3 regions of the Pseudoalteromonas sp. BSi20439 genome follow, and region 2 is predicted to be linked to each of the others. Evidence: predicted binding sites of a transcription regulator. Region 2 holds the regulator's gene; each other region holds the start of a gene.

Region 1 (10,442 bases), on a different contig from region 2:
CAAATTAACCAGTTAAAAGTGCCCCCAGCAATCGCTAACTTATCGGCTTCTTTTGGTGCCACTATAGGTCAAAACGGCTGTGCTGGTATTTACCCTGCCATGCTCGCGATGATGGTTGCGCCAAGTGTGGGGATAGACCCACTCACGTTTGAGTTTATTTTACCGCTTATTGGTATTGTGGTTATTAGCTCGTTTGGTATTGCTGGCGTAGGCGGTGGTGCTACTTTCGCAGCGTTGGTTGTATTACCTACCATGGGATTACCTATAGAGGTAGTGGCTTTACTTATCTCTATTGAGCCTTTAATAGATATGGCGCGTACCGCACTCAACGTGTCGGGTGCTATGACCTCAGGTGTGATCACCAGTAAGTTAATGAAAACTCAATAGCACTAAGCTTATTTAATAGCCCAGCCTACGCTGGGCTTTTTTATGCCTATAGCTCTGCAAAGCCTTCTTTGCGTATTTACAATTCATTTATTTAATCGATTAAATTTAATAAATCATTTTTATAGATTGCACTAATCGTTTTATTTCGCACACGGTTTTTACCCTCTTTACTATACTATCCTCACTGCTTAGCCATTCAGGCTTGTTTAACAACAACTTGAATGAAGTATTAGCCTACTGTTTTTTAATGAGTAGGCCCTATTTTTTAATACGCTTTGTATATAACGAAATTCGTTAACTTTAAGGAAGCTGACAATGAAAAACCGATCATTTACAAAAAAAGCGCTTGTTGGATTTATAAGTATGGCACTTATGTCTGGCTCTGCTTTTAGCCAAGAAAAACCACAAATGTCTAAGCCACAAGGTGCTGTAGGCATGGGTGAGGCAAAAATGGGCGCAACCAGAACCAACCAATTTTGGTGGCCAGATCAACTTAACCTATCTCCTCTTCGCGATCATGATCTACGTTCAAACCCTTACGGTGCCGACTTTAATTATGCAGAGGCATTTAACAGTCTAGATTTAGACACTGTAAAAAGTGATATCGACGCTCTACTAACTCAATCTCAAGATTGGTGGCCAGCAGACTTTGGTAATTATGGCCCATTTTTTATTCGTATGACCTGGCACAGCGCAGGCACCTACCGTACGCTTGATGGCCGTGGTGGCGCTGGCGGTGGTCAACAACGTTTTGAACCGCTTAATAGCTGGCCAGATAACGTAAGCTTGGATAAAGCGCGCCGTTTACTTTGGCCAATCAAACAAAAATACGGTGAAGCCCTTTCATGGTCAGACTTAATCGTATTAGCCGGTAATGTTGCCTTAGAAAACATGGGGTTTGAAACCTATGGTTTTGCTGGTGGTCGTACTGACGATTGGGAACCAGACATGGTTTACTGGGGTCCAGAAGTAGAAATGCTTGCCAGCGACCGTGAAGATGCCAGCGGCAAACTAGAACGCCCGCTAGGTGCAACTCACATGGGTTTAATTTATGTAAACCCAGAAGGGCCTAAAGGAGTACCTGATCCAATCGGTTCAGCTAAGAACATTCGCGTTGCGTTTTCTCGCATGGCGATGAACGATGAAGAAACCCTAGCACTTATCGCCGGTGGTCACACCTTTGGTAAAATGCATGGTGCGCACAAACCTAAAGACTGTGTAGGTGCAGAGCCTGCTGCAGCAGGTATTGAAGAGCAAGGTTTAGGCTGGAAAAACAAATGTGGTAAAGGCCACTCTGAAGATACCGTATCTAGTGGTTTAGAAGGCGCATGGACACAAGCACCTACCCGCTGGTCATCACTGTACTTAAGCAACCTACTTAACTTTGAGTGGAAACAAACTCGCAGCCCTGCAGGCGCTATTCAGTGGATCCCAACAGATGAATCATTACATAACGCCGTACCTGATGCGCACGTTAAAGGTAAATTTAACCCACCGGTAATGACTACGGCCGATTTAGCGTTAAAATTTGATCCTGAATATCGCAAAATTGCAGAACGCTTTTTAAATGACCCTAAAGAGTATCAACTTGCCTTTGCTAAAGCATGGTACAAATTAACTCACAGAGATATGGGACCACCACGTAACTTTTTAGGTAAAGAAGTACCAAAAGACGACTTAATTTGGCAAGACCCTATTTCAGCAGAAACTCAATCAAACATTGATGCTGGTGCAGTAAAAGAGCTTAAAGCCGCTATTTTAGACTCAAACCTAAGTGTACCTGAGTTAGTACGTGTGGCATGGGCATCGGCTGCCAGTTACCGTGATTCAGATATGCGCGGCGGTGCCAACGGCGCACGTATTGCGCTAGCACCACAAAAGGATTGGGCAGTAAATAATCCAGCAGAAACCGCAAAAGTACTTAAAGTATTAAAAGCGATTCAAGCTGACTTTAACGACAGCTTATTTAGCAAAAGCCATGTATCGCTTGCTGATTTAGTTGTACTTGGTGGTAATGCAGCGATTGAAAAAGCAGCCAAAGATGCAGGCTACTCAGTAGACGTGCCGTTTAATGCTGGCCGTGGCGATGCTACGCAAGCGCAAACTGACGTTAATGCATTTAGCTTATTAGAGCTGCCAGCCGATGGTTTTAGAAACTACTTTGATGCAGAGAAAAGCTATAAATCGCCAACAGAAATGCTGATTGATAAAGCGGATCAGCTTGACCTAACAGTTCCTGAAATGACTGTATTAGTCGGTGGTTTACGTTCACTTGATGCAAACTATAAAGGCACTGACTACGGCGTATTTACTGACAAGCCAGGTACCCTAAATAACGATTTCTTCGTTAACTTATTAGATATGTCGACGGTATGGAAAAAATCGTCAGATGCTGGCATTTATCAAGGCTTTGATCGTCAATCAGGTGAGCAAAAGTACACCGCCACTTCGGTTGATCTGATTTTTGGTTCAAACTCAGAACTACGTGCAGTTGCTGAGGTGTATGCCTTTGATACATCAAAACAAAAGTTTGTAGAAGACTTTGTTGCAGCATGGACTAAAGTAATGAATTTAGACCGTTAATAACCATTAAGTAACACAACCACAGCGCTGCAATTAATTGCAGCGCTTTTTTATTGTAAAGCTACTTTAAAGCAAGCACTCGATCACGCAAGTCATCGGCACTCACATTTTCAGATGCAACCGACTCACCAATCGCTACGCTTACTAACGACCATTTGGGTCTAGGTAGTCGCCACTTGGCTTTTCGGCTAAACATACTGCCCCATAATCCATCTAAATGAACAGGGATAACAGGCACAGGCGTGCGCTGAATTATTTTTTCAATGCCACGGCGAAATACATCAACCTCGCCATCACCGCTGAGCTTTCCTTCAGGAAAAATACCTACTAACTCACCACTTTCCAGTGTTTTAGCGATGTCATCAAAGGCTTTATTAAACGCCTTAGGGTTTGCCTTTTCACTATCGATTGGAATGGCTTTGGCCATTTTAAATAACCAATTAAGTGCCGGTGAATAGTAAATAGGTGCAAATACAACAAACCGAATTGGCCTAGGCGACGCCGCTAAAATAAACATCCAATCAACAAAGCTAACATGGTTACTTACCACTACCGCAGCCCCTTCATCGGGAATGTTAGGCTCGCCTTTAGTGCGCACCCGATACATGCAAATCGCTAAAATATAAATAATAAAGCGTAAAAAGAACTCAGGAACTTTGCTGTATATATAAACCGATATCAGTAAATTAAGCCCTGCTAATAACAACAGTAATTGTGAAATATTCCAGTGTAATAGCGTTAAAGTAACAATACTTAAAACGGCGCTGCCGACCATAAACAGTGCGTTTAATACATTATTAGCTGCAATCACTCGAGAACGGCTATCGGGGTGCGTACGCTGCTGAATGAGTGCATACAAAGGCACGGTATAAAACCCCGAGGCAATACCAATACCTGCCATCCAAACAAAATGCCAGAGCATATCGCCAGTATTAATTACTTGTTCAAGAGTAAGCTGCAACTCACTAACTTGGCGATAAAATTCAATACCAGGCTCTTGGCTTAGTAAATATAAAAATAAGGTAATTAACAGTGCACCAAAAGGCACAATACCTAACTCAATCCGTGAGCGTGATAGCTTTTCACAAAGCAAAGACCCCAATGCAATACTCAACGAAAACACCACTAAAGCAGCCGTCACCACCAACTCATCGCCTCCCATTACATGTTTTACGTAATTAGGGAGCGCCGTTAGTATCACCGCACCAATAAGCCAAAACCAGCTGATCCCTAATACTGACTTACCCACCGACTCGGTTTGTGCCTTAAGCGCATTAAAAACACTTTTGGTTGAAGTAATAGGGTTAATCGATACTTTTAAATTAGCATCATTGGCAGCACTTTTAGGAATAAATCGACTGCTCAAAAAGCCAATAACCGCTAGGCTCACTATTGCGATACTGATATAAATAGGGCCCGCTGCTTGGGTTATATAATAGGTGCCAAATACGGTGCCCAATAAAATAGCGACAAAAGTGCCCGACTCCACCAGCCCATTCGCTTTTGTTAGCTCATTTGGGGCCACATGTTGCGGTAAAATAGAGTACTTAAGCGGTCCAAAAAAAGTGCTTTGTAAGCCCATTAAAAATACAGTACCTAACATTAACCAAACCTGCTCGGTTAAAATCGATACTACGCCCACCAGCATAATAGGAATTTCGCAAAACTTTACGATGCTGATCAGTTTTGATTTTTCCAACTTTTCTGCAATTTGCCCAGCCATGCCTGAAAATAGAAAAAACGGTAAAATAAATAATCCTGCCGCCAAATTAGAATAAAAGGCACCATCAGCTACCGTAGCAGCCTGAAAAATTAAAATAAGTAGGATTGATTGCTTATATACATTGTCATTTAAAGCAGAGAAAAACTGCGTCACAAACAGAGGTAAAAACCGTTTGCTACCCAGTAAAGATCCTTGAAATTGTTGTTTATTTTCCTTCATTACGGTCTCTTAAAATTAGCTTCAGGGCTTAGATTACCACTGTGGAAAAGAAATACGAACCCACTTTTTAAGTACGTGCTCAAACATATATTTAAATAAACAAAATAGCTAACCCAATAAAAATGACTAACAAATGAACAATGCGACTAAATCAATCGTATAAGTTGTTTATGAGTTGTAAATAAAACATCTATGTTCTAAACCTAAAAGGTGACTAAAAAAGGAGCATCTTTATGCCAACTACAAACACAATAGACAAAGACACTAAATTCGCACGTTGTTTAGAGTGCAACAAAGTAAATACATTTGCCGCTTTTCATTGGCTTTCGTTAGCGTTTAAAGATATGGCGCGCGCGCCCATGTTGAGTTTAATTTACGGTTTAATCTTCACGCTTATTCCGGTAGCGATTGTTTACTCTGTTGTACTTACCGACAGCCACTTAGCTATTTTACCTGCAACCGTTGCTTTTGCTTTAATCGGTCCGGTATTCGCCGTTGGCCTATACGATGTAGCCTGGGAGCTTGAGAAAGGCCATAAACCTACATTAAGCCATTCATTAAAATCAATGTTCCGTAACCCTGTAGGTGAGTGGGGTTTTGCGGTATTACTCATGGTAATTATGATTATTTGGATGCGCCTAGCTGCAATTGTGCATGCGTTATACCCAAACCATGTAAACCCCACCTTTGAAGAACTTTCGGCGTTTTTAACTATAGGCAGCATTATCGGTGGGATTTTGCTGGTCAGTGTGTTTTCAATTTCTGCATTTACGCCGCAAATTATGATGGAAAGACGCGTTGATATTATGACCGCAGTCGTTTCTTCAATCCACGCAGTTAAAGAAAACTTTGCAGCCATGGTAGTGTGGTCAATTTGTATATTTGTACTAGTAGCGTTGGGCTTTGCTGCAGGTGCCGCTGGATTTATTATTATTATGCCACTACTTAGTTACGCTAGTTGGCATGGATACATTGCTGTTATTAAAACAAAAACACCACGTGGTTATGAATAATATTTACCTGTAGTTTTATCACTTAATTAAATGCTTTTTGGTCATTTAATTAAGTGTTGCCTCTTCTCCCTCAGTTTATAAAATCCGTAAAAACCTTGATCTGAATAAGGTGCAAAGCTTAAAAATAGCGCTAATATAAGCTGATACACTACAGATAATATAAAGGAATAAACATGAGTCAAAACGTTACAGACTTAATGACACCGAACCCATTTTCAGTGAACGTAAAAAGCACTTTGCATGACGCACATAATTTAATGAAAGAAAAAAATATTCGTCATATTCCTGTTATCGACGAAGACGGCGCATTTGTCGGTATGCTGACACAAAAAATCATGGTCGCTAAAGTTATGGGGATCATGGCAACGTTTGGTGCAAATGCATTACAACGAAAAGAGAAACTCACAAAAGTAGAAGATATTATGGTGAGTGATTTTATTAGTGTCACCCCAGAGCAGCCGTTATCAGATGTCGTTAAGTTTTTTGTAGATAATCGCCACGGTTGTATGCCCGTTGTTAGCCAGCAGGGTCAGCTAGTGGGTATTTTAACGTCTTCTGATTTTGTGCGTTTAGCGGCAGCACTACTTTCGTAAGCGCCCTTGCTTAGTAAAAACTGCATTTTGGCTTTACTAAGTGCAGTTTTTTACTCGCTTAAAGATGTATAAAATTAATAGCATAGATAGCTAAGTCACTAACGGCCTGTTATGGTAAACACCTCTGCTTTCGATGATTATTACAAGGTAACTGTGCTGCATGGCTAATCAATTAAATGTACTGGGAACTCGCTTACAACTGTGTTGTGGTAATGGTGGCTATACCCGTGAAGGGTTTTGCTATGTGCCAGATTCAGACTTTGGCAATCACAGTGTATGCGCCATTATGACCGACGAATTTTTGCAGTTTTCTAAAGCGCAAGGTAACGATTTAATTAGCCCTAATCCTTTGTATGATTTTGCTGGCTTAAAAGCTGGCGACAAATGGTGCTTGTGCGCAGTGCGTTGGTATCATGCCATTGCTGCAAACGTTGCTCCTCCTGTGGTACTTGAAGCTACAAACCAAAAAGCGCTCGACATTATTCCGTTTGACGTATTAAAAGCGCATCAATATCAAAAAACGCTATAACGATTAAACACTGAACCCAGTTTTCTTTTGCCTAAATAGCGTAGGCAAAAAGAGTCCTTAACGTGCCCCTGTTTTAAACGTGCTTTTTTGCAGAATTTACAAAAAAGTGCATATTTTTCATATGCACTTAAGTTTGTTGCTTTGAAAAATACCGCCAATTAAAAATTAAAACAATAATTTCAGCAACTTAAAATAACAATACTATCGGCATGAGCATTGCTTCTATTAATACAAGACGTGTTCGTTATCGCAATTAAAACACTCACTTGAGTTAAGCGAGCACTATTTTGAAATAGTAGGAGGCATAATGAGTAACAGTAATAATGCAAACAAAGTCGCTGAATTTACCGCTCCCGGTGTAGAAAACGAATCAGCAAATAAAGCAATATCTGTTCTAGAAGATCGCATGGTAGCGCTAATTGATTTACAGCTAACTTTAAAACATATTCATTGGAATGTAGTAGGTCCAAACTTTATTGGCGTACATGAAATGCTAGACCCTCAAGTTGAAACCGTGCGTGAAATGACCGACACCATAGCAGAACGTATTGCCACTTTAGGCGGCGTCCCTGTTGGTACACCAAAATCAATTGTCGATCGTCGTACATGGGAAGACTACGCTATAGGCAAAGGTTTAGTAACCGAGCACTTAGCTGCATTAGACAAAGTATATAACGGCGTTAACGGTGATCACCGTAAAGCTATAGAATCACTTGCTGAGCTTGATCCGGTATCTGAAGATATGATCATTGCGCAACTTGCCGAGCTTGAGCAATATCAGTGGTTTGTTCGTGCCCATATAGAGTCATCTACGGGTCAATTGAACAGCTAATTTTAAATTGATATACATTGAGCCCAGCAAATATGCTGGGCTTTTTATTTTTTCACTATATCCATCTCATCATTAAGCTAAAACCATCATATTTAATCCACTATAACGCGTTTAGTTACTATACTTATTTTTATACAGAACTTACTATCTACTCCTTATTATTAAAGGGATTTTTCAGTGTTGTCGCGTTTATATAATTTTATGCCTGGTTTACAAACGTTGTTTAATTATCAGCGCCAATGGCTTGCCGACGATATGCGAGCAGCCTTATCAGTTGCAGCCGTGGCATTGCCTGTAGCTATTGCTTATGCGCAGCTTACCGGCGTAAATGCCGCCGTTGGTCTCTATTCTTGTATCTTACCTATGATGCTTTACGCACTATTTGGTACCTCTAAACAGCTTATTATTGGCCCTGATGCCGCAACCTGTGCGGTGATTGCCGCAGTAGTGACTCCACTTGCCGCAGGCGATAGCTTTAAACATTGGCAATTAGTGATCACCATGACCGCAATGACAGGTATCTGGTGCTTTATTGCCAGCCGCTTTAAACTAGGTGTACTTGCTGACTTTTTATCAAAACCTATTTTAATGGGACTGCTCAATGGCGTAGCTATTACCATTATTGTTAGCCAGTTTTCAAAAGTATTTGGTTTTACCTTTGACGAACGCTACTTACTGGAGCGTTTAGGAGGTGTGCCAACCTATTTATCGCAAACTCATATTCCCACCTTGCTAATGGCTTTATTAACACTGAGTGCCTATTTCGCTTTCAAACGTATTAAACCAAGTTGGCCTGCCTCTATGCTGGCAATCACATTGGCTGCAACCTTAGTTTGGTTATTCAACTTAGAACAATTTGAGATAAAAACCATTGGCGTTGTAACGGGTGGCTTACCTATATTTAACCCTCCGATGTTTGATATTGGGGTGATCCGTGAGCTCGTAGTTCCTGCACTTAACTTAGCCATAGTCAGCTTTGTAAGTATGATGTTGACCGCACGAAGCTTTGCTGCAAAAAATGGCTATGACATTAATCCAGATAAAGAATTTAGAGCCTTAGGTATTGCCAATTTAGCCTCAGCATTGTCACAAGGCTTCGCTGTTAGTGGTGCTGACTCGCGTACGGCTGTTAACGACAATGCCGGCGGTAAAACTCAATTAGTATCGATTATAGCGGCTGTTATTATTGCCATCATTGCGTTATTTTTAACGGCTCCCCTTGAGTATATTCCCAGTGCAGCACTGGGAATTGTGCTTATTATTGCTTCAATTCATCTCATCGATTTAAAGACGTTATGGCAATTAAAATTTAAAGATAAGCAAGCATTCTACTTAGCATTAACTACGTTATTTGCGGTGTTGTTTATTGGTGTAATCCCTGGCATAACGCTTGCGGTGTTATTGGGTTTATTTCAATTTATCCGCAGCGTTATGCGTCCATCTGACACTATTTTAGGTATTGATGCCAAAGGAGTAGTAAGAAGCCTCGACGAAACAGATAAAGCCAAAGCGATACAAGGCGTTTTTATTTATCGATTCAATTCGCCTTTAACTTACTTTAACGTGGGTTACTTTAAACGTCGCTTATTAGAACAATACGCCCGCCAGAAAGGCGATATAGAATGCGTTATTATCGACGCTGTACCTTGTTTTACTCACCTTGATCTAAGTGTAATGAGCATGCTTGCCGACTTAGATGTAATTTTTAAAAAACGCCATATTCGTTTAGAGCTTGCTGGCAGAAAACGTCAATTGCTCGCTTGGTTTAAAACGGCAGGAATTACATCTGGTAAAGAGGGGATTTATGTTCACTCAGACTTGTATATCGCCCTACAAAAAAACAGTGTGAGTCAACATATTACTGAAGCCGCTTTATTTAAATCGCCTAACCAAAGCTCAGCTTAGTTAGAATTATTAGTTATCCTCTACTACACTCAAATTTAGATAAAATATGGTGATGACTCATTTCATTAACTGAAAAATATCTGAGACTCAGTGCAAAGAATGTTTTCTTTATTAACTTGTTAAGCCTTAAAAAGATATCGCAAGCAAAAATGAAAATGCCATACCATGCAGTATCAAAATACGCGTGCAGCCGCTTATTTTATGGCTTATCAAATAAAGCGTTATTGATGAGAACAATTAAGCACTGCAAAAAACCAATTAAAAAATGGAGTTATTATGAAATATACACTCTTAATTGCATGCTTAATGGCACTGGCAGGTTGTGATAAAGGCGTTGATTCACCAAAAGGATTTAGCTTACCCGAAGGTAATGCAGAACAAGGTAAAGCCGTGTTTTTAAAATATAAGTGCTTGGCATGTCACACCCTTGCAGGCGTTGAAGATAGCAGCGTAACAAAACATGACGATATTTCTATTAAGCTAGGAGGTAATAAAACCAAAATAATTACTTATGCTGAGCTGGTCACGTCAGTGATTAATCCCTCCCATCGGTTTTCTAGGCCTTATAGACCCGACGCCAGAAATGAAGATGGCAGTTCAAAAATGACGGTATTTAACGATACCATGACCGTATCTGAACTCACCGACTTAGTCACTT
Region 2 (10,442 bases):
AAATGAGTGGCACCGTTGCTTGCCCTTCAATATGCCACGTGACGGTTTTTGTATGCGGGCTAAATAGTAATCGGCTAGTAATAATATGTTCTTGATTAAATAACACACTAAATACAACTTCATTGGCGCTCAATGATGATATTGTCATTTCGCCATTGCCCCACTTACCTTGCCAAGACTGATAGGCGCCTGCCCCAGAACTTGGTTCACCAATACTAAATTCAATGTTGGGATCTATTTGCTGCCACGGCGACCATTTGTACCACTGCGTAAAATCTTCCACTAATGACTTTATAACAGGAGGGCGGGCATTTATTTTAATGCTTTTTTGCACGTGATAGTTTTGTGGTAAAAGTAACCCCACAACAACAAACGCCAACAGTAAGATGGCTGAAAACTGCATTAATTGTTTAAGTAGTTTAATAGGTATGCCTCATTGGTTTTAATATTACAGCGTCTATGAATTGTTAATAATCACAGCTTATTTAATAGTTTAGCTTAGAGCTGCGGATTTTTGTTTGTTTTATCTGCTTAAAACAATTCTAAAAGCAGACATTAGCAGTAATTAGTTTAGATGATATTTTTGTTTTAGTATTGCTATAAAAGTAGGCGGTTTTTAATCACCACCTTACATTTTGAGCTATATCAACGTGGATGTCGATAGGGTATAATTCGCGCCTTTTGTTATTGAACGGCCAATTTTATGAGCACATTAAAAGCTGATCGCGCCTTATTCTCATACCCTAAGTATTGGGCTGAGTGTTATGGCACAGCCCCATTTTTACCAACAACACGCGAAGAAATGGACGCGCTTGGCTGGGATAGCTGCGATATTATTATTATTAGCGGTGATGCTTATGTAGACCATCCTAGTTTTGGGATGGCCGTAATTGGCCGTGTGCTTGAAGCGCAAGGATTTAGAGTGGGCATTATTGCTCAGCCTGATTGGAACTCTAAAGATGCGTTTATGGCATTGGGTAAGCCTAACTTATTTTTTGGTATTACAGCCGGTAACATGGATTCGATGATCAATCGTTACACCGCTGAAAAACGTATGCGCCACGATGATGCTTATACACCGGGAAATGTAGGTGGTAAACGCCCTGACCGTGCCGTGATCATATACTCACAACGTTGTCGTGAAGCCTATAAAGATGTGCCACTGGTGTTAGGGGGCATTGAAGCCAGCTTGCGTCGTATTGCTCATTACGATTATTGGCAAGAGAAAGTACGCCGTAGTGTATTGTTTGACGCTAAGGGTGACATTTTAATTTATGGTAATGCCGAACGTCCATTAGTTGAAGTGGCGCATCGTATCGCTGCAGGTGAAACCATGGATACCATACAAGATGTGAGAGGCACGGCGGTTATTCGTAAGGAGCCTTTACCCGGTTGGCGCGGCAGTGATTCAACCGCGATTGATAAAATTGGTAAAATAGATCCTATTCCTAATCCTTATGGTGCGGATGATGTGGGTTGTGCTAAATCAGAATTTAAGCAAGCGGGTATTGATTTAAAAGCCGAAGCTGCAAAACCAATTACCATTCAGCCTGCGCGCCCTAAACCATGGGAAAAAACTTACGTTAAGCTACCCGCTTTTGAGCAGGTCAGTGTTAATAAACCATTGTATGCCCATGCATCGCGTATTTTGCACCAAGAAACTAACCCCGGTTGTGCAAGAGCGCTATTTCAGCGTCATGGCGATCGCTCTATTTGGGTGAATCCGCCAGCTTATCCACTTGAAACCCAAGAAATGGATGATGTGTTTGGTTTACCGTATCAGCGTATTCCGCACCCAAGTTATGGCGACGATAAAATTCCTGCTTACGATATGATTAAAACGTCGGTAAACATTATGCGTGGTTGTTTTGGCGGCTGTTCGTTCTGTTCTATTACTGAGCATGAAGGGCGAATAATACAAAGCCGCTCACAAGAATCAATTATTGAAGAGATTGAGCAAATTAGAGATAAAGTGCCGGGCTTTACTGGGGTTATTTCTGATTTAGGCGGACCGACCGCAAATATGTACAAACTGCGTTGTACCAGTAAAAAAGCAGAGAGTACCTGTCGCCGCTTGTCGTGTGTGTATCCTGATATTTGTAAGCATATGGATACTGACCATACCCCGACTATCGATTTATATAAAAAGGCGCGTGAGGTTAAAGGGATCAAAAAGATCTTAATTGCTTCGGGCGTACGTTATGACCTTGCTGTACGTGATCCTCGTTACGTTAAAGAGCTAGTAACTCATCATGTTGGTGGATATTTAAAAATAGCCCCAGAACACACAGAAGACGGCCCATTATCAAAAATGATGAAGCCGGGTATGGGCGCCTATGATGAATTTAAAGCGCTATTTGATAAGTACTCTAAAGAAGCAGGTAAAAAGCAGTATTTAATTCCATACTTTATTTCTGCTCACCCAGGGACTAAAGACGAAGACATGGTGAATATGGCTTTGTGGCTGAAATCGAATGACTTTAAGCTTGATCAGGTGCAAAACTTTTACCCATCACCGATGGCTAATGCGACCACCATTTATCATACTGAAATGAACTCGCTGCGTAATATTAAAAATAATACTGAGCAAGTTGCGGTACCAAAAGGCGCGCGCCAGCGTCGTTTGCATAAAGCGATTTTGCGTTACCATGATCCTGCCGGTTGGCCAATGATCCGTGAAGCCCTGCGTAATATGGGCAAAGCTAAACTCATTGGTAAAGGTCCAAATTGTTTAGTGCCAGAAGAAGGCAGAGATGAAAGGCAAACCAAAGGCGGTAAAGGCAATAAGGGCGGTCGTCCTGCGCTTACTCGTCATACTGGCTTTAGTCAGTTTAAAAAAGCCAACACTAAACCTAAGGTAGGCGGTAATCGCCAGCGCGCTAAGTAGCCTTAACTTATGTAAAGTAACTATCGGCTTAAACAAAAACACCGCGTATTGATGCGGTGTTTTTGTTTATAAACGTTTATAAAAAGATTAAATCAATAACCAAGTCGCAGTACCTAAGAAGGCAAATATACCAACAATATCAGTTACTGTGGTTAGTACCACACTGCCTGCAAGTGCTGGATCTATTTTCATTTTTTTAAGCAATAGTGGGATACTAGCACCCGCAATACCTGCCGCAACTAAATTCATAAACATAGCAAACGCTAAAACACCACCGAGTTTGAAATCCCATTGCCAAAGCGCAACGACACCGGCAATTAGGATAGACCAAACCATACCGTTAATCGCGCCGATAGCGAGTTCTTTTAATAATAAAAAACGTTGGTTAGTTTGGTTAATATGACCTACGGCAATACCGCGAATAACCAAAGTTAAAGTTTGGCTGCCTGCAACCCCACCCATTGACGGGACAATGCCATTGAGCACAGCAAGAATTGGTAATATAGCTAAGGTGTTTTCAAAAAAGCTCGCCACAATTGCAGCCAGCAATGCAGTTAGTAAGTTTACACCTAGCCAAATTGAGCGCTTTTTAGAGCTTTTTAAGACCGGCGCAAAGGTATCTTCTTCATCATCAAGACCCGCTAAGCTTAATAAGCTATGCTCTGCATCTTCACGGATAACATCAACGATATCATCAATAGTAATACGACCAAGCAAATGCGCGTTGTCATCGACAACTGGTGCCGATATCCAGTTATGCCGTTCAAATAGTTGCGCTACTTCGCTTTCATCCATTGAAATAGGAATAGATTCACACTCTTCATCCATTAAATCCTGAACAATTTTCTCTGGAGGATTAGTTAATAAAGTGCTTAGCGATAAGGCGCCTAAAAAACAGTTATGTTTATCTACAACGTATAAGTCATCGGTGCCTTCTGGTAGCTCACCGCGTAAGCGAATATAACGTAGTACAACATCTAGAGTTACATCAGGGCGAATAGTTACGGTATCGATATTCATCAAGGCGCCAGCAGAGCGCTCCTGATAGGATAGAGCTTGTGTTGCACGTTCTCTATCTTGAATATCCATAGCGCTGACAACGTCTTTATAAACGGTGTCAGGCAGACTACGTAGCACTTCCCCTAAGTCATCATGGCCCATGTCTTCTGTTGCAGCCGCAATGTGCTCAGGTGCCATTTGCGCAATAATACCCAAACGTACGTCTTCAGAGAGCTCTTCAAGTACATCGCCCTGTACATCAGGATCAACCAGTTGCCAGAGCATGCGACGAATTTTATGGGGAGATGATTCTAAAAGAAGTGCGGTATCACAAGGTGCCGTTTTTGCTAGCATGCGCCTAACTTGAACAAATTGACCACTATTTAGTGACTTGGTCACCTGTTTTAGTTGTTGTAGTGGAATATCTTGTTCTAAAGCTTCAGGCATTGGCGTCCTTAATTAAATTTTATTACATAGTGGAAGGGTTATGAATGCTATTCAATTTTAGTTTATCTTACTTTATATGAGCAAACTACCTCAACCACTATTAACCTTAGCTTAGGATGATGATTTAATGATGAACTATTTTATTCTTGCTCATTAAATCGTTGGTCAATGAGCTCACCAATTGCATTAAGTGCAGGTTCTGCGTCAGGGCCTTCACATACTACCTTCACTTCTTTGCCTTGACTGCTCTCTAGTAACATAAGTGCTAATACACTATCGCCAGCGGCTTGTTTATCGTCTTGAAATAAAGTGATTGAGGCATCAAATTGCACAGAAAGCTGTGCCAGTACTGTTGCCGCTCTGGCATGCAGGCCTAATTTGTTTTTTATTAAAAATGTGTTTTCTAACCGCATTACTATTCTCTTTGATGTTATTCTTGTTCTCTGTGACGAATTTTTACATTAGGATGACTCATTGCAAAACTTTCACCTATAGTTTGCGCTAAGTAAACAGAACGGTGTTGTCCACCAGTACAACCTATGGCTATGGTCAAATAGCTGCGGTTATTTCTTTCTAAATGCGGCAACCATGTTTGTACAAAGGTTTGAATTTGCCATGTAAATTTTTGTACTATGCTGTGGCTGGCTAGGTAGTCTTTTACCGGTTGATCTAGCCCTGTGAGTGGCTTAAGTTCAGGCTCCCAATGCGGGTTTGGTAAAAATCGGGCATCGAATACGTAATCTGCTTCTTTGGGTATACCGTGCTTAAAACCAAATGACTCAAAGGTAATGATCAGTTGTTTGTCTTTTTTACCGAGTATTTTTTCACGGATAGACTCAGCCAGCTGATGCACACTTAAATCAGTGGTATCAATCATATGATCAGCATGATTGATCAAAACATCCAGTAGTTGTTTTTCTTTTTTTATTGCTAAATCAAGCGGTAGAGAATCAATAGAAAGAGGGTGAAGACGCCTAGTTTCCGAAAAGCGTTTAATTAATGTTTGATCGTCACTGTCTAAATAAAACACCGTTGGTTTAGTGAAACCAGGTAAATATTCAATGATTTCATTAAACTGTTGCTGCTCTTTAGGTAAGTTACGCACATCAACACTTACGGCAATTTTGTTGTAGCTGTCGGAAACACTTCGAACAAGAGATGGTAATAAATTTAAAGGAATATTATCTACACAATAATAACCTAAATCCTCAACAACCCGTAACGCAACAGATTTACCAGAACCTGAGCGACCACTTATAATTATTAATTCCATTTATCACCCTTTATTGTTACTACGGTTGACTGACAATGACTTGGTACAGCTCATTGTCGGATTTTGCCGCCCGTAATTGCTTACAAAATTCTTTATCGTTGAGCTTATCTGCAATGGTAGCTAAGGTCTTTAAATGCTGTTGATTGTCACCGTCGGGGACAATTAAGGCAACAAAAATGTCGACCGGTCGGTTATCTATCGCATCAAAATTAATAGCCGTTTCGCTCACCAGTATAAGTGCAAGAGGCTCTTGTGCACCACTCATACGACCATGTGGAATTGCAATTCCTCGGCCTATACCTGTGCTCCCTAGCTTTTCTCTAGCGGTTAACGCGTTGAGAATATCTTGTTGGGTTAAATAGGGCAGTTTATTGTGAGCCAATTCACTGATAAATTCTAAAATTCTTTTTTTACTATTAAAAAGGACCGCAGCTTTACTGCAGTCCTGACAGATAAGTGAGCTTAGTTTCATAGTGTTAGTGTCGAGCAAGTTTCTCTTTGTGTTTAATTACTTGACGATCTAGCTTGTCAATCAGCGAGTCTATAGCGGCATACATATCTTGATGTTCAGTAGAGGCAAAAATTTCAGCGCCACTAACATGAACGGTTGCTTCAGCTTTTTGGTTTAGTTTTTCTACATCGAGAATAACATGCACATTCGTTATGTGATCAGTGTGCCTCTGCAGCTTTGCAAATTTACTATTTACGTAGTCTCTAAGCGAGTCAGTAATATCTACATGGCGACCAGTTAAGTTCAGTTGCATAAACATTTTCCTCTTTGTTGTACGCCTTAAATCAAACTTTTTCGTTGATTCGACGGGGGAATAGCTAGAGATTCGCGATATTTTGCAATAGTTCTCCTTGCTACTTTAATTCCTTGCTCTGCCAATATATCTGCAATTTTACTATCACTCAATGGTTTAGCTGAGTTTTCTGCCGCGATTAATTTTTTAATTAATGCGCGAATTGCTGTTGATGAACATTCGCCACCGTTTTCAGTGCTTACATGGCTTGAAAAGAAATATTTAAGCTCAAAAATACCCCGTGGTGTATGCATGTATTTTTGCGTAGTAACACGCGAAATAGTCGATTCGTGCATTTCTACCATTTCTGCCACATCATTAAGCACCATAGGCTTCATCGCCTCAGGACCATGTTCAAAAAAGGCCTGTTGCTGTTGCACAATACAGTTAGTTACTTTAAGTAGCGTGTCGTTTCTACTTTCTAGACTTTTTATAAACCATTTTGCTTCTTGCAAGTGTGAGCGAATAAACTGGCTATCACCACTTGATTTAACAGTACGTGACATAGCCGCATATTGGCTGTTTACCCTAATTTTAGGCATGCTATCAGGGTTTAGTTCAACCACCCAACGCCCTTTAATTTTTTTAACCGACACATCAGGAATAACATACTCTGACTCTTCTCTGACAATAGTGTCTGCCGGTTTTGGGCTAAGGGTATGAATTAACGTCATGATCTCTTTAAGCTCATCTTCTTTGAGCTTAGTTTTTTTCATTAACGTGCGATAATCACGTGCCGCTAGTAAATCAATATGATCGGTTAAAATCATTTTTGTTTCGTTTAAAAAAGGCGTGTCTTTATCAAATTGATTAAGTTGAATACACAAACACTCTTGTAAACTACGCGCGGCTATTCCTACTGGATCAAATAATTGAATACGCTTTAATACCGCTTCTATTTCATCAAGTTCAACTTCATCTTCGTCGTCGTTTTCTTGATTAAAGCTTTCTAAAATTTCTTCACAGCTAAGGGTTAAAATACCTGAGTCGTCCACGGCTTCTACTATTGCAATCGCAATGGCTTCATCTGTAGGACTAAATGGCGTCAGTTGCAATTGCCACATTAAATATTCATGCAGCGTTTCAGTTGAAGAGCCTTGATAAATTGATTCATCTTCAGGCATCGGTCCCGATGAAGAGGCAGGTGCTGCGCTCATGTATTCATCCCATGTAACGTCCATTGCCATATCATCGCTAATGGTGTCTTTGCTCATGGCTTCGCCGCTGTCTTGCTCATACTCGCTAGGTTTTTCGTCAGCTGAAGCACTTAGCGTTGATTCATCGTTATCGGCTTTTTGTTCGTTTTTACCCGCAGCATCTTCGCTGTAATCTTGTTCTTCAACTTCAAGCAAGGGATTGCTATCGAGCGCTTCTTGAATTTCTTGCTGGAGATCCAATGTACTGAGCTGCAATAAGCGAATTGCTTGTTGCAACTGTGGAGTCATTGTAAGTTGCTGGCCCATGCGCAGCTGTAATGATTGCCTCATTTATCTCTAACAATCCTTTTAAATTACGGTCTGTTGACCTTTACGGATTAAAATTTGTTCAAACTAGGGGCGGTTTAATCGCGGCGCGAGGTTTGTAACCTAGTGGGCTAAGTCAAAACCGAGCAACAAAAAGTAAATCGTCCCTAGGCAGAACCCGAAGGCCAGCGCCTGTTTGGCATTGATGCTGCGTTATCGCCTATTTATGGGGAATACCACATCACATAGGCTCTGCCTTGCCTAAATACCAAACAGACTGCTGCAAATTCAACCTTGAAAGGTCAACAGACCTAAGTATAATTAATCTTAGCAGATGCTTAGTGGAATAACACAAATATTAGAGCTTGAACTGCTCGCCCAAATAAACATCGCGTACTGTTTTATCGTTTAATACGTAATCTGGAGTGCCTGATGCAATTAACTCCCCATGAGAAACTATGTAGGCTTTTTCACAAACATCAAGTGTTTCGCGTACGTTGTGATCTGTGATCAATACGCCAATCCCTCGATTTTTAAGATGCTCTATGATCTTTTTAATATCTAATACAGAGATAGGATCAACCCCTGCAAAGGGTTCGTCTAATAGTATAAATTTAGGATTTGCTGCTAATGCCCGGGCAATTTCAACACGGCGGCGTTCACCGCCTGACAGAGCCATACCTTGGCTGTCACGAATATGCTGAATGCTAAATTCATCAAGTAAATTATTTAAGGTATCTTCACGTTGTTGTTTATTAAGCTCTTTACGTGTTTCTAAAATAGCCATTAAGTTTTGGTAAACCGTCAGCTTTCTAAAAATCGATGATTCTTGTGGTAAGTAACCAATCCCTAGGCGAGCTCGGCTGTGCATTGGTAATAAAGTGATATCTTGATCATCTATTGATATTTTACCTTTATCGCTCGGTACAAGCCCTACAATCATGTAAAAGGTCGTGGTTTTACCTGCGCCATTGGGGCCAAGTAAACCGACAATACTGCCAGCTTCGACTTCTAGGCCAACATTTTTCACCACTTCACGGCCTTTATAGCTTTTTGCTAATAGCTCTGCTTTTAATGTGCTCATGGTTGGCCTTTATCGTCTTCTTTTTTGTTTTCAACAGGCACCAAAATGGTGTGTACACGATCGGTTGAATTTTCATCTTTTTCTGCGCTAATCAACTGCTGCTCTATATCGTAGGTGATACTTTTAGCGGTAATTTTTTGACCTGCTTGAGCGATGCTGGCATCACCGATTAAGGTTAAAAAACGTTGCGATACATCATAGCGAACTTCATTGGCACTGGCGCTCATGATGGTGCCATCAGCTTGTGTTTCTTCAAAGTAAGCAGGGCTACCTGTGGCAATTAAAAGTTGCTTATTCTCGCCTAAGTCATCACGTTTATGTACTTCTAAACGATCGGCGGTAATGCGGCGATTACCATGAATAATTTCAACATTCTTTTCAAAAATGCCCACGTTTTCTTTTAATTGACCTTCCTGTCTGTCAGCACTAATTGAAATTTGATTAGCCACAGGGGCTTCAACGGCCTCCTCTGCATGGCTATGAAATGCAATCAGTAGTGAAGGAACAATTAAAATTTTAAATAGGTTATTGGTCATAATATAGGGTTCGCGTATGGTTAATAAGTTTAATCACTTCGGTTTTTAAATCGGCTTCAAGGCCTTTACCGATGATTTTTAAATTAGGTCCTGTAATAACGACTGGCTGCTGTGACTGCATAGTGAGTAGTTTTATATCTACATTGATGCTATCGGCTGTGATCGTATCGATCATTGCGTTATCGACTAAATTTAGCGCTTTCACATTACCCTCTAACACCAGTTGCCGATCGTCGTAGAGGGTGGCTTCATCAGCGTTAATACGCCATGTTTGCTGTTCGTTATATAACGTAAATATAGGTTTTTCAAAAAAGGTAAAACCGAGTTGTTGATATAACTCCATTTTTACCGCAGTCACTTTATGGCTTACTTTACCTTGATCATTGTAAGCGGTTTGTTTTAGCTCAATCGCGGTATAATCGGGTCTAGCAATAACTTGAGTTTGTTCATCCGCAACAATATCTACCTGAGTAAAGTAAGGATACCAAAGCCAAACCATACAGCTTATGAATAAAACGCTCAGTATAATGCGCGCCACATTCATGAACTGGTTCCTTGGCTGGTAAGTGGCTTATTGTTTTCAAGCATTAGTAAGTCTGTTAACTCTCTTACTGCGCCAAAGCCGCCAGGCAGCTGAGTAACATAATGCGATAAACGTTTAATCAGCGGGTGGGCGTCGTTCACGGCTACTGCAAACCCGACTTTTTCCATTACTGGCATATCAGGGCCATCGTCGCCTATGTAGGCAATTTGCTCATCGCTAAGCGCTAATTTTTGTTTTAATTCTTGATAGGCGATGAGTTTGTCTTCTTGGCCTTGGTATATATGTTGTACGGTTAAACTACTCATACGTTGTTGAACTATTTGTGAGTGACGACCTGTGATCACGGCAACTTCAAAACCACTATTAATAAGGGCTTTAATGCCAAATCCGTCTTTGGTATTAAATG
Region 3 (10,442 bases), on a different contig from region 2:
TGGCTGGGCGCTCTATTGAGCAAAAGCAAAAGCTAAGTGAGCAGTTACTAGCGTGCCTACAAACATATTGCAGAGCCTCTGATAGCTTAAGCGTTAATATTTACGAAATGAATCACGAGATTTATCGTAAAAATTAACGGCTATTAAAACATCATAGTTATAGGCAAGTGCTCTATAACTATGATGGTATCCCCGCTCTGCTAATTTTTATAAAACCGCGGTTAAAGCGTAAACTTACCTAGTAAATCCCTTAAAATATTCGACTCTTTATTTAAACCATTACAAAGCTGCTCTGACTTTTTCATATTTTCTTTGGTTTGCTCTGCCGAGTCGGAGATCATTACAATATTTTGGCTAATTTCTGAGGTTGCTAACGTTTGCTCTCGCGTTGCTGTAGCCACTGAGTTATTTAACTCGCTTAACAGTACAATTTCCTGTGAAATACCATTTAATGTATGGCCTGTTTCTTTTAATCGTTCGGCATTTTCTAAAGTGTTTTTGCTGCCCAATTCAATCGCAGTTACCGTGCTTGAAGCTTTAGCATTTAACGAAGCAATCATCTCATTAATTTGCTCTGTAGACTCCGCAGTACGCTGTGCAAGCGTTCTCACTTCATCAGCAACTACTGCAAAACCACGCCCTTGCTCTCCAGCTCTCGCCGCTTCAATTGCCGCATTTAACGCCAATAAGTTAGTTTGCTCAGAAATCCCTTTAATGACATCCAATACATGAGAAATTGATTTAATCTCTGTCGAGAGCTCTAACACCGAAGCCACAGAATTGGCCATCGATGCTTCTAACTGTTCCATTTGTTTAATTGTGCTTTGCACAAAACCAACGCCTTTATGCGTCGTTTCTTCGGTTTTAGTCGCAATATCTGCCGCATTGCTGGCACTGCCAGAAATATCCTGAACCGTAACTTCCATCTCATTAACCGCTGCCGCCACCGTTTGTGTACTCGATGACTGTACCTCAGCTAAATTAGCTGCTCCTTGTACTTGCTCAAGTACATCTTGGGAAATACCTTTAACATGAATTGCCGACTCAGAAACCTGTTTAAACATATAATGTAACTGCTCTAAAAACAGATTAAACTTAATCGCCAAGTCTGAAATTTCATTATTATCGTCAGTAGGAAGTCGCGCTGTTAAATCGCCATCTTTTTCTGTTAACGCATTCACTGCTGAAGTAATGTTTTCAATGGGTCTAAATATTTGCCCTACCAACACGCGTGCTGACGCTAAACCGACAAGAGCAATAATTACACCAAAAATGATATTAGTATTAATAGCACTATTAATTGGGCCATATAATTGCTCTTGGGGAATTTCAGCAACTAGATGCCAACCTAATGAGTTTACAGGCGTACTTGATACAACATAGTCATCACCATCAATTACTTTACTTTGAATTGCCCCATTTTTAATCGGCGTCAAGTCAACAGATTTCCCTATTTTAGTTTTATTACCATGCAGCATAATCTCGCCACTACCAGAGACCAAATAAACAATGCCGCCCTCACCTATCCTATATTCACTTATGAGATCCACCATAGAATCGAGCGAACGGCCAATTCCGGCAATTCCTTGTCGTTGCCCATCAAGCTCAATGGCATAATTAATAAATACCATCACCTCAGAGCTGCCTTTATCTATGTCGAGCGCTACTTCAAATGGTCTATCCGATGCTAAAAAAGCATCAAACCAAGTATCACTACTATCTATTTGCCTGGAAATACCCTCATCGGTGTAATAGTTACGGGAGTTTTTAGAAATAATATATGCGTTACTGGCTTGGTTTTTATTTTTTATATGTTTGAGGTAATCAATAAATTTACCTCGACTTTGCGCATCTTCATTATTATTCATCCATTGCTGCACAAATAAGTTTTGCGCTATTTCTTTGCCTACAACAATAGGTGTAGAAAGTTCCAGCTCTATTTGGCTTTTAACTTCACTAAGCGCAGTCGGTAAATCTACTTTTGCTAGTTTTTCTTCTGTATTTGAGCGAATACTATTGGAAAAGATTAGAGTAGATATTGCTAAAGGAGCAACAACAGCCAGAATAAGGCTGAGGTATACTTTTCGTTTTAATAACATAGAGCACCTAAGGGGTAACTAAGCAGTATTTTATATACCGCACACAATTAACAGTAGCGACATTAAAGGGCATAAAGTAAAGATTTTTATAATAAAACCCCATAACACTTTAATAGTAGATCCAACTGTGTTTATTGCAATGTATTCAATAGAATTAATACAAAAATCAGTGCACTGGTAAAAATACGATAGAAATAATAAAAACGAATTTTATAAACGAGGAAGATGAGTTTCTATTTACTTGGAAAGCTTGTAAAAGTGGTGGCCCCTCCCAGACTCGAACTGGGGACCTAACGATTATGAGTCGTGTGCTCTAACCAACTGAGCTAAGGGGCCAACTTTGTATAACTGTAAGCAGTTAATTTTTGAAGCGTTTAGCCACAGAGCGACTAAAGCGGGTTGCAGTATAAAAAGTTTTTAGGGGCTTGTCACTAGCAAAAAGCTTTATTTTAACAATCAAGGGGCTAACTGCTCAAATAGTAGGCTTTTAGATTTATTGATGATGACTTCGAAGAAACGAACTCATTAAATAATAGTAGTCTGAGTAACTAATACACATACCTTACGATGGCAATTAGCAACTCAGTATTAAATGTATTACTGCGATATGGTGTTATTTTTTGGCGATAATATAAATCGCATGAATTAATCCTGGGAAATAGCCGAGCAAGGTTAGCAGAATATTTAACCAAAAGTGCATCCCTAGCCCCACCTGTAAAAATACACCCAGTGGTGGTAATAAAATAGAAAAAATAATCCTGATAATATCCATAATTTAACCCTTCTAACGTTAGCAAAGCAAAAAGCCCAGCAAGGCTGGGCTTTTAGTATAGTGTATTATTCTGCAATAACAGTTAATTCATCAACTACTTTGCGAACATCTTCAGCGTTCTTAGCAATTTCCATCGCTAATTGCTTTTCAGCATCAGACTCAACTGAACCTTTAAGAGTTACTACACCATTATCGGTATCAACATCAATGTCTGTACCACCTACTTCAGAATCAAATAAGTATCGCGTTGTGATGACTGTTGTGATTTTGGCATCGGTTAAATCACTTTCGGTATCGTTACCCATCATTTTAGAATCATGCTTCTTCATGTCGGTGTTTTTTACCACAGTTAGACTGTTTTCAACATCAGTTACACCATCTAGGCTTAGCACGAGTTCTTCAGCAAGTTCTTTATCTACATCGCTGTTTACTTTACCTGTCAGCATTACCTTGCCGTTTTTTACGTCCGTGTTGATATCAAAGTTGTTTAGATTGGTGTTCATCAGCAGTACTGTTTCTGCCTTTCCATCAATCCAAGCATCTTTGCTTTCGTTTTCCCAGCTGCTTGCTTGAGCGCCCATTGCGGTTGTTCCTAATACTAGGGCTGCAATCATAGACTTATTAAATGTTTTCATAATCGTTCTCCTTTTGATTAAAGACACTTGAACTAATGCGAACATCGGGCCAACTATTTTTACACTTAAATTTCAATAACTTAAATTAAAACTACCGATACTGACTTAAACCTACAAAGTAAACATTTACAGACCATTGCGTAAAACTTTCTCGAATAGCGAAACTTACTAAATAATTGTATATTTGGTTAATCTGTCGTTAATATAATAAAGGATGAAAAAACAAAAAAACATAAAGCAATGATTTTAAATGAATTAATATTTGGTATAAGGCTTGCTTTGAACTAGCCAGCAACCTTAAAAGGATAATTTAAATGTCTGTTAAAATTGAAGACCGCCCTATCGAGCAAGTTCGTGAGCAAGTAATTGATCAACTCATTTATAATTACAGCCATGGTGTCATTTCTGTAGAAGCATTTGAGAGGCGCTTAGACGATGCAATGGCAGCGAGTGACAATAGCGCGCTTATGGCCCTTGTTGAAGATTTAACCTTAAATACTGACCAGCAATATAAGGCACAAAAGCACTCGCAGTTTGCACCTAATTATAGTGCGCAGCATGAGACTGATGAAGAGCCACTTACATTAAGAAGCATTCTTGGTTCAAGTGAACGAAGCGGCCAATGGGTAGTGCCTCAAAACATTTATATAGAAAACTACATGGGGTCAATCAATCTTGATTTTACGGATGCTATTTTTACCCACCAACATGTCACTATTCACGTTAATTGTTACTTTGGCAGCGAAGAAATATATGTACCTGAGCACGTTAATGTAGTTTCTAAAATGTTTTGTATTTTAGGCAGTTTTGAAAATAAAACTGTTTCACTCAATAAACGCCAAGGGCCAACGATTCAAATTGAAGGAAAAACTGTTTTAGGCTCTGTGGAAGTTAAAGTTAAGCGCACTATTAAAGAAAAATTTATTAGCTTTGCAAATGATCTGAAAACTCAACTTGGCATGAATGGTAAACATTATTAAATATGCTAAACATTTGATGAAGCCAAAATTGTTGGCTTCATTCATATTATAAGTCGTTATTTCGCTCACTTGGTACATCACTCATGTACTCTACAAACTCAATCTCAAACCCTGCGGGATCAATATAATAAATGTTCTTTCTAAATGGATTTACAGCGCCTTGCTTACTTATTGCAAAGCCTGCATCCTTTAAGCGCGCTATTACTGCATTTAAATTATTGGTTATATAAGCAAAGTGTGCCAAACCAATTTGATGCCCTGATAAGTCACGATTTTTCCCTTCACCGTGATCGCTTATAGCAATATATTGATCGTTATCACCAAAATGTACCCAGCGCCTTGCTTTACCATACCAAGTTCCTTCTCCCTCACTTCTAATTGACCAATAGGGAAATGCTGCTTGGTAAAACTTAAGCATGGCGTTTATATCACTGACAACTAAATTTACGTGTTCTAATTTCATAATTTTCTTCCTGTTAATTGAATATAGAACATCATAAAACCTCAAGTTCACTTTAGGTAAAGCGCTAATTTACAAATTTATTGCTTGTTTTTATTTCGATAAATATATCGAAAGATCATACCTGTACAAAAAACACTCACAAGTATTTAGGCTTTATGGTTTACTTTATGGCAAAAACCGCTAAAATACGCCGGCTTAAATATATAAACGTTCTTTTACAACCCAAAGGTAATACCATGCATCCAATGTTAAACATTGCGGTTCGCGCTGCGCGTAACGCAGGCAAACTTATTCTTCGTGCAAGTGAAGATTTATCAAAAGTTGAAGTGCAACAAAAAGGCACCAACGATTTAGTTACTAACATTGATAAAGAAGCCGAAGCCGTAATTCGTGAAACTATTTTACGTTCTTACCCTGATCACTGCATCGTTGGTGAAGAGTTAGGCGAACACAAAGGTAAGGATGCTGATTACCAATGGATTGTTGACCCACTTGATGGCACAACTAACTTCATCAAGGGTATCCCTCATTTCGCAGTATCTATTGCACTTAAAGTTAAAGGTCGTTTAGACCAAGCCGTAATTTACGATCCAATTCGTGGCGAGCTTTTCACTGCTTCTCGCGGTCAAGGCGCACAGTTAAACAGCAAACGTTTACGTGTATCTAAAACTGTTGAACTTGCTGGTTCTGTTCTTGCTACAGGCTTTCCTTTCAAACAAAAACATCACTTAGATGCATACTCTGAAGCGTTTAAAGCGTTATTTGTTCACACGGCTGATATTCGTCGTGCAGGCTCTGCTTCGCTAGATATGGCGTATGTTGCAGCGGGCCGTGTTGATGGCTTCTTTGAAATTGGTTTAAAACCTTGGGATACAGCAGCAGGCGAGCTATTAGTTAAAGAAGCTGGCGGCATGATTGTTGATTTTGCTGGCGGTAATAACTACAACGTGAGCGGTAACGTAATCTGTGGTGCACCTAAGCTAACACAGGCAATTGTTCGCGAAATGCGCCCAGTATTATCTGAGTCGCTATTACGTTAATCGTAATTACGTACTAAAAAAGGAGCCTAGGCTCCTTTTTTGCTTTTTGTTAGCCACTTTTTTTACTATTGGATAAACGTACAATAGCGGGAGCAGGCCTTCTTCGATTACATATAAATAAGTAGCTGTGACGATAACGTTTTGCTTCTTTTTTAGCATCTGTCGCTAATGCCGCTACTTGATGGCTATTTTTACACTGCTGCAGGTCCGGCTCAACTAAACCTATCGATAATGTAAGTAAAGGTACAAACTGCTTTTCGCCCTCTCGATTAGTTGCCCAATACCCTTTTCCAGCAATATGCTCTGGCGTAAAAAATACGCGTGACTGCAATTCAAATTGCGTGATAATAGTATTACAAATCTCCACGGCATCTTTTTTTTCAAACACCACCATAAAGTCATCGCCGCCAATATGCCCGACAAAGTTAGCGCTGTGCGCACACGCTTTTACAGTCACATCGGCCAGAAGTTTTATTACGCTGTCACCACTGGCATAGCCATATAAATCGTTAAATTGTTTAAAGTGATTTAAATCGATATAAGCTAGTGAAAATGGCTGTTTATGTTGTAGACGCTGCTCTATTACCTCACTAATTGCCACATTACCCGGTAACATGGTCAAAGGGTTAGCATGTTGAGCGTGGCGGATTTTTTCTGCTGTAATGTGCTTTAGTATGTCTCTGAGCGGTGCCAAGCCTAAATACTTATTGTTGCAGGTGATAACAATATGGCGACGAATATCAAAGTCTTGCTCTGTTATTTGCTGGGAGACAATATCAAGCATTTGATTTTCATCAACCACCAAAGGTTGTTTATCCATTAACTCAGTGACTTCACATTTATCATAAAGTGCATGCCCATAAGGCGCGGCAAACACTTCTGTTAGCTGATCTTTGTGTAACAGCCCTATTGGCTGCTGACTGCTATTTAATACCGGTAAGCTGATTATGCTTTTGTCTTGCTCAAAAAGTGCATGAGCTTCTTTACAACGCGTATGACTGCTAATAGCAGGCTGAGCAACAGCAAGCACACCTATTGCCATTGATTGTTCAAACTTTGAGGCGGCTTGGGTCGAAGTGAGCGATTGTAACTGTTTACAGTTGTAGTCATAACTTGGCTGTTGACTCGGTCTTTCTAACAAAAACCCTTGAACATGACTTATGCCTATACTTTTAACTAAATCTAGCTCTTCGGAACGTTCAATTCCCTCTGCAATCACCGCTGTATTTGTTGCCCGTGCTAACACCATGATTGATTTTAGAAATTCTTTTTTAACTTCGCTTTGATCGCAATGATCAATAAAGTAACGATCAATTTTTACAATATCTGGGCATAACTGCGACCATTGCTTTAGTCCTGAATAACCTGCACCGAGATCGTCAATAGCAATCGTAAAGCCTAGCTCTCGATAATGAGCGATGGTTTTTAACAGTAAAAAACCATCATCTACTTTTTCTTGTTCAGTTACTTCAATCACCACTCGATTGGCAGCAAGACCAAACTGTTCAATTAAATGTAAGGTTTCGCCTTTAGGGTGGCTCGGATCGAGTAGAATTTTTGGGCTGACATTTAAAAATAACTTCCCTTGCAGACTGAGTTTTACAAAATTTTCAATGGCGCGAGAACGGCATAAAAGCTCAAGCTCTGAAATCAATTGGTATTTATGAGCTGCTTCGAATAGCTTATTTGGCATGGCTAACGGACCATTTTTAGGGCCACGGCTAAGCGCTTCATACCCAATAATAGATTGCTTAGCTATATCGAAAATAGGTTGGAACAAGGTTGTTATTGCTCCTTGTTGTAAAATTGATTCTAAGACTTGTCGTTGCTCAGTCACTACTAGCTCAAATAAAAATTTAATAAGAGCAATAAAATACCAACTGAGTATGACTATTATGTGACTTATCTAGGAGGCAATAAAAAACCGCTCACTAGGAGCGGCTTTGTTTTAAGAATAGTTTAATCTCAATTAAGGCATTGGATCTAAATCAGCGCCTTCTTTTTCAATTACTTCTGGTATTAAATCTTCTTTACTTACGCCCATGGCAATAGCCACCGAACTGGCAACGTAAACTGAAGAATAAGTACCAATAAACACACCAAATAGTAGTGCAGTAGCAAAGCCATGAATGGTTTGGCCACCCCATACAAATAACGCAATCAATACTAAAATAGTAGTGATTGAGGTTACTAAGGTACGGTTAAGTGTTTGCGTAAGCGAGATATCGATAATTTCAATCGTGTCGTCAATACGCACTTTGCGGAAGTTTTCACGAATACGGTCTGATACAACAATGGTATCGTTTAGTGAGTAACCAATCACGGCAAGTATTGCTGCCAAAATAGTTAAGTCAAACTCTAAACCAAGCACCGAGAATAAACCAATCGTAATGATTACATCGTGTAAAAGCGCGCCAACTGCGCCCACAGCAAAACGCCATTCAAAGCGAAACGCCACGTAAATTAAGATACAAATAAGCGCAGTTAACATGGCAAGGCCACCCTGCTCTTTTAAGTCTTCACCTACGCTTGGGCCTACAAACTCAATGCGGCGCATTACTACGCTATCATCAGCTTGTTTAAGGGCAGCAATTACTTGGTTACCAATTACTTCTGCTTTTACATCATCACCGCGAGGGGCTAAACGGACCAGTATTTCTTGGCTTGAGCCAAAAAGCTGTACCGATGCATCAGCAAAGTCGTTTTCAGCCAGTACATTACGTACTTTTTTCAGATCGGCAGGTTGCGAAAAACCTACCTCAACTGCTGTACCGCCAGTAAAATCTAAACCGAAATTTAAGCCTTTAACAAAAAGTGACGCCAGCGACGCTATGATTAATAACGTAGAAAAGCCCATTGCCACTTTTCGAAGAGACATGAAACGAAGGGTTTTTCCGCCCAATCTTAAAATTTGCATGTCTGCTCCTTAAATTGAAAGTTTATCAACACGTTTACCACCAATAAATAGGTTGATCACCGCACGGGTACCTACAATTGCTGTAAACATAGACGTTAAAATACCAATTGCTAGGGTTACCGCAAAGCCTGCAACAGGACCGGTACCAACAGCAAACAAGATAATCGCCGCAATTAATGTGGTGATATTGGCATCAAAAATAGTACTAAAGGCGCTATCGTAACCAAAATGGACCGCTTGTTGAGGGCTGCGGCCATCGGCTAGCTCTTCACGAATACGCTCAAATATAAGTACGTTCGCATCAACAGCCATACCAACAGTCAGTACAATACCAGCTATACCCGGTAGAGTAAGCGTTGCACCAGGAATTAATGACATAACACCAATAATAAGTACTAAGTTGGCAGCCAGTGCAATATTCGCAACAAGGCCAAAACCTTTGTAGTAAATAAGCATAAAGGCCAGTACAAACGCAAAGCCAAGAGCTACAGCGGTCATACCTGCTTCAATGTTTTCTTGACCTAGGCTTGGCCCAACCGTACGTTCTTCTACAATTTGAATAGGCGCAACCAGTGCACCCGCACGTAGTAGTAAACTTAAGTTATGTGCTTCAGCTGGGTTATCAATACCGGTAATGCGGAATGAACGGTCAAGACGCGCTTGAATGGTTGCTACGTTAATAACTTCTTCCACTTTAATTGGCGGAAGTGCTTTACCGTCACTGTCTTTTTTACCTGATGGCTTGTATTCAATAAACACGGTAGCCATGCGTTTACCGATAGCACGCTTGGTAAAGGCATTCATTTTTGCCCCACCTTTACTATCGAGTTTAATGCTTACTTGTGGGCGCTGGTACTCATCCGCACCTGACTGCGCGCCAGTAATATGGCTGCCTTCAAGAATAATGCGTTTTTTTAGTACTACAGGGTAACCATCACGACTCATGATCATTTCAGTACCCGGAGGGATACGACCTTGAGCAGCCGCGCTTATGTCAGCATTTTCGTCAACTTCACGAAACTCAAGCGTTGCCGTAGCACCTAAAATTTCTTTAGCGCGAGCGGTATCTTGAATCCCTGGTAATTGCACAATAATACGTTCAGCACCTTGGCGCTGTACGTTTGGCTCTGCAACCCCAATTTGATTGATACGATTACGAATAATCGTTTCGTTTTGCTTGATAGCGTAGTCACGAATTTCTTTTAGCTTTAGCTCACTCATGGTGGCAAAGAATGCGTTATCGTTACTGCTATCATCAATGTAAACGTTTAGAGGGTAACGACTTTCTAAAAAGCGCTCTGCAGCGTCTTTATCTTCTTCGTTACGCATTTCTACACGCATACGCTCAGTGCCAGCTACACGGCGCACACTACGATAACGTAGTTTTTCTTCGCGCAGGTCGCTGCGAAAATCTTGCTCCATTTGCTCTAACTGATTATCCACCGCAGTGACCATATCGATTTCCATGGTGAAATGCACACCACCACTTAGATCTAGGCCTAACTTCATAGGATTACCGCCCAGCGACTTTAACCA

The links. Region 2 encodes sigma-54, which starts transcription at its own class of promoters, with help from an activator protein. Its sites were predicted from a motif close to GTTGGCACGNNNNTNGNNT; they were not measured.
Region 1: a site for sigma-54 is predicted at 7,251-7,269, ahead of dps (DNA starvation/stationary phase protection protein Dps). Genes of this name have one in related genera too.
Region 3: a site for sigma-54 is predicted at 3,542-3,560, ahead of P20439_RS09265 (BON domain-containing protein). Genes of this name have one in related genera too.

Annotation. Positions count from the first base shown of each region.
Region 1 covers NZ_BADW01000047.1:69-10,510, reverse strand. Annotated here, with positions in the region: gene P20439_RS04055 (L-cystine transporter) at 1-387, shown strand, start outside; gene katG (catalase/peroxidase HPI) at 703-2,970, shown strand; gene P20439_RS04045 (MFS transporter) at 3,032-4,912, opposite strand; gene P20439_RS04040 (DUF2189 domain-containing protein) at 5,146-5,925, shown strand; gene P20439_RS04035 (HPP family protein) at 6,099-6,518, shown strand; gene P20439_RS04030 (DUF2237 family protein) at 6,679-7,047, shown strand; gene dps (DNA starvation/stationary phase protection protein Dps) at 7,355-7,879, shown strand; gene P20439_RS04020 (SulP family inorganic anion transporter) at 8,057-9,784, shown strand; partial or broken gene P20439_RS04015 (c-type cytochrome) at 10,061-10,442, shown strand, end outside.
Region 2 covers NZ_BADW01000055.1:35,854-46,295, forward strand. Annotated here, with positions in the region: gene P20439_RS05345 (SRPBCC family protein) at 1-403, opposite strand, end outside; gene P20439_RS05350 (YgiQ family radical SAM protein) at 704-2,887, shown strand; gene mgtE (magnesium transporter) at 2,975-4,333, opposite strand; gene P20439_RS05360 (HPr family phosphocarrier protein) at 4,474-4,746, opposite strand; gene rapZ (RNase adapter RapZ) at 4,764-5,606, opposite strand; gene ptsN (PTS IIA-like nitrogen regulatory protein PtsN) at 5,626-6,078, opposite strand; gene hpf (ribosome hibernation promoting factor) at 6,083-6,370, opposite strand; gene P20439_RS05380 (RNA polymerase factor sigma-54) at 6,397-7,896, opposite strand; gene lptB (LPS export ABC transporter ATP-binding protein) at 8,231-8,956, opposite strand; gene lptA (lipopolysaccharide transport periplasmic protein LptA) at 8,953-9,492, opposite strand; gene lptC (LPS export ABC transporter periplasmic protein LptC) at 9,482-10,036, opposite strand; gene kdsC (3-deoxy-manno-octulosonate-8-phosphatase KdsC) at 10,033-10,442, opposite strand, start outside.
Region 3 covers NZ_BADW01000099.1:66,682-77,123, reverse strand. Annotated here, with positions in the region: gene P20439_RS09285 (5-carboxymethyl-2-hydroxymuconate Delta-isomerase) at 1-137, shown strand, start outside; gene P20439_RS09280 (methyl-accepting chemotaxis protein) at 222-2,099, opposite strand; tRNA gene P20439_RS09275 (tRNA-Ile) at 2,359-2,435, opposite strand; gene P20439_RS18230 (YqaE/Pmp3 family membrane protein) at 2,713-2,871, opposite strand; gene P20439_RS09265 (BON domain-containing protein) at 2,937-3,506, opposite strand; gene P20439_RS09260 (LiaF domain-containing protein) at 3,821-4,486, shown strand; gene P20439_RS09255 (VOC family protein) at 4,533-4,949, opposite strand; gene suhB (inositol-1-monophosphatase) at 5,186-5,989, shown strand; gene P20439_RS09245 (bifunctional diguanylate cyclase/phosphodiesterase) at 6,039-7,826, opposite strand; gene secF (protein translocase subunit SecF) at 7,959-8,906, opposite strand; gene secD (protein translocase subunit SecD) at 8,916-10,442, opposite strand, start outside.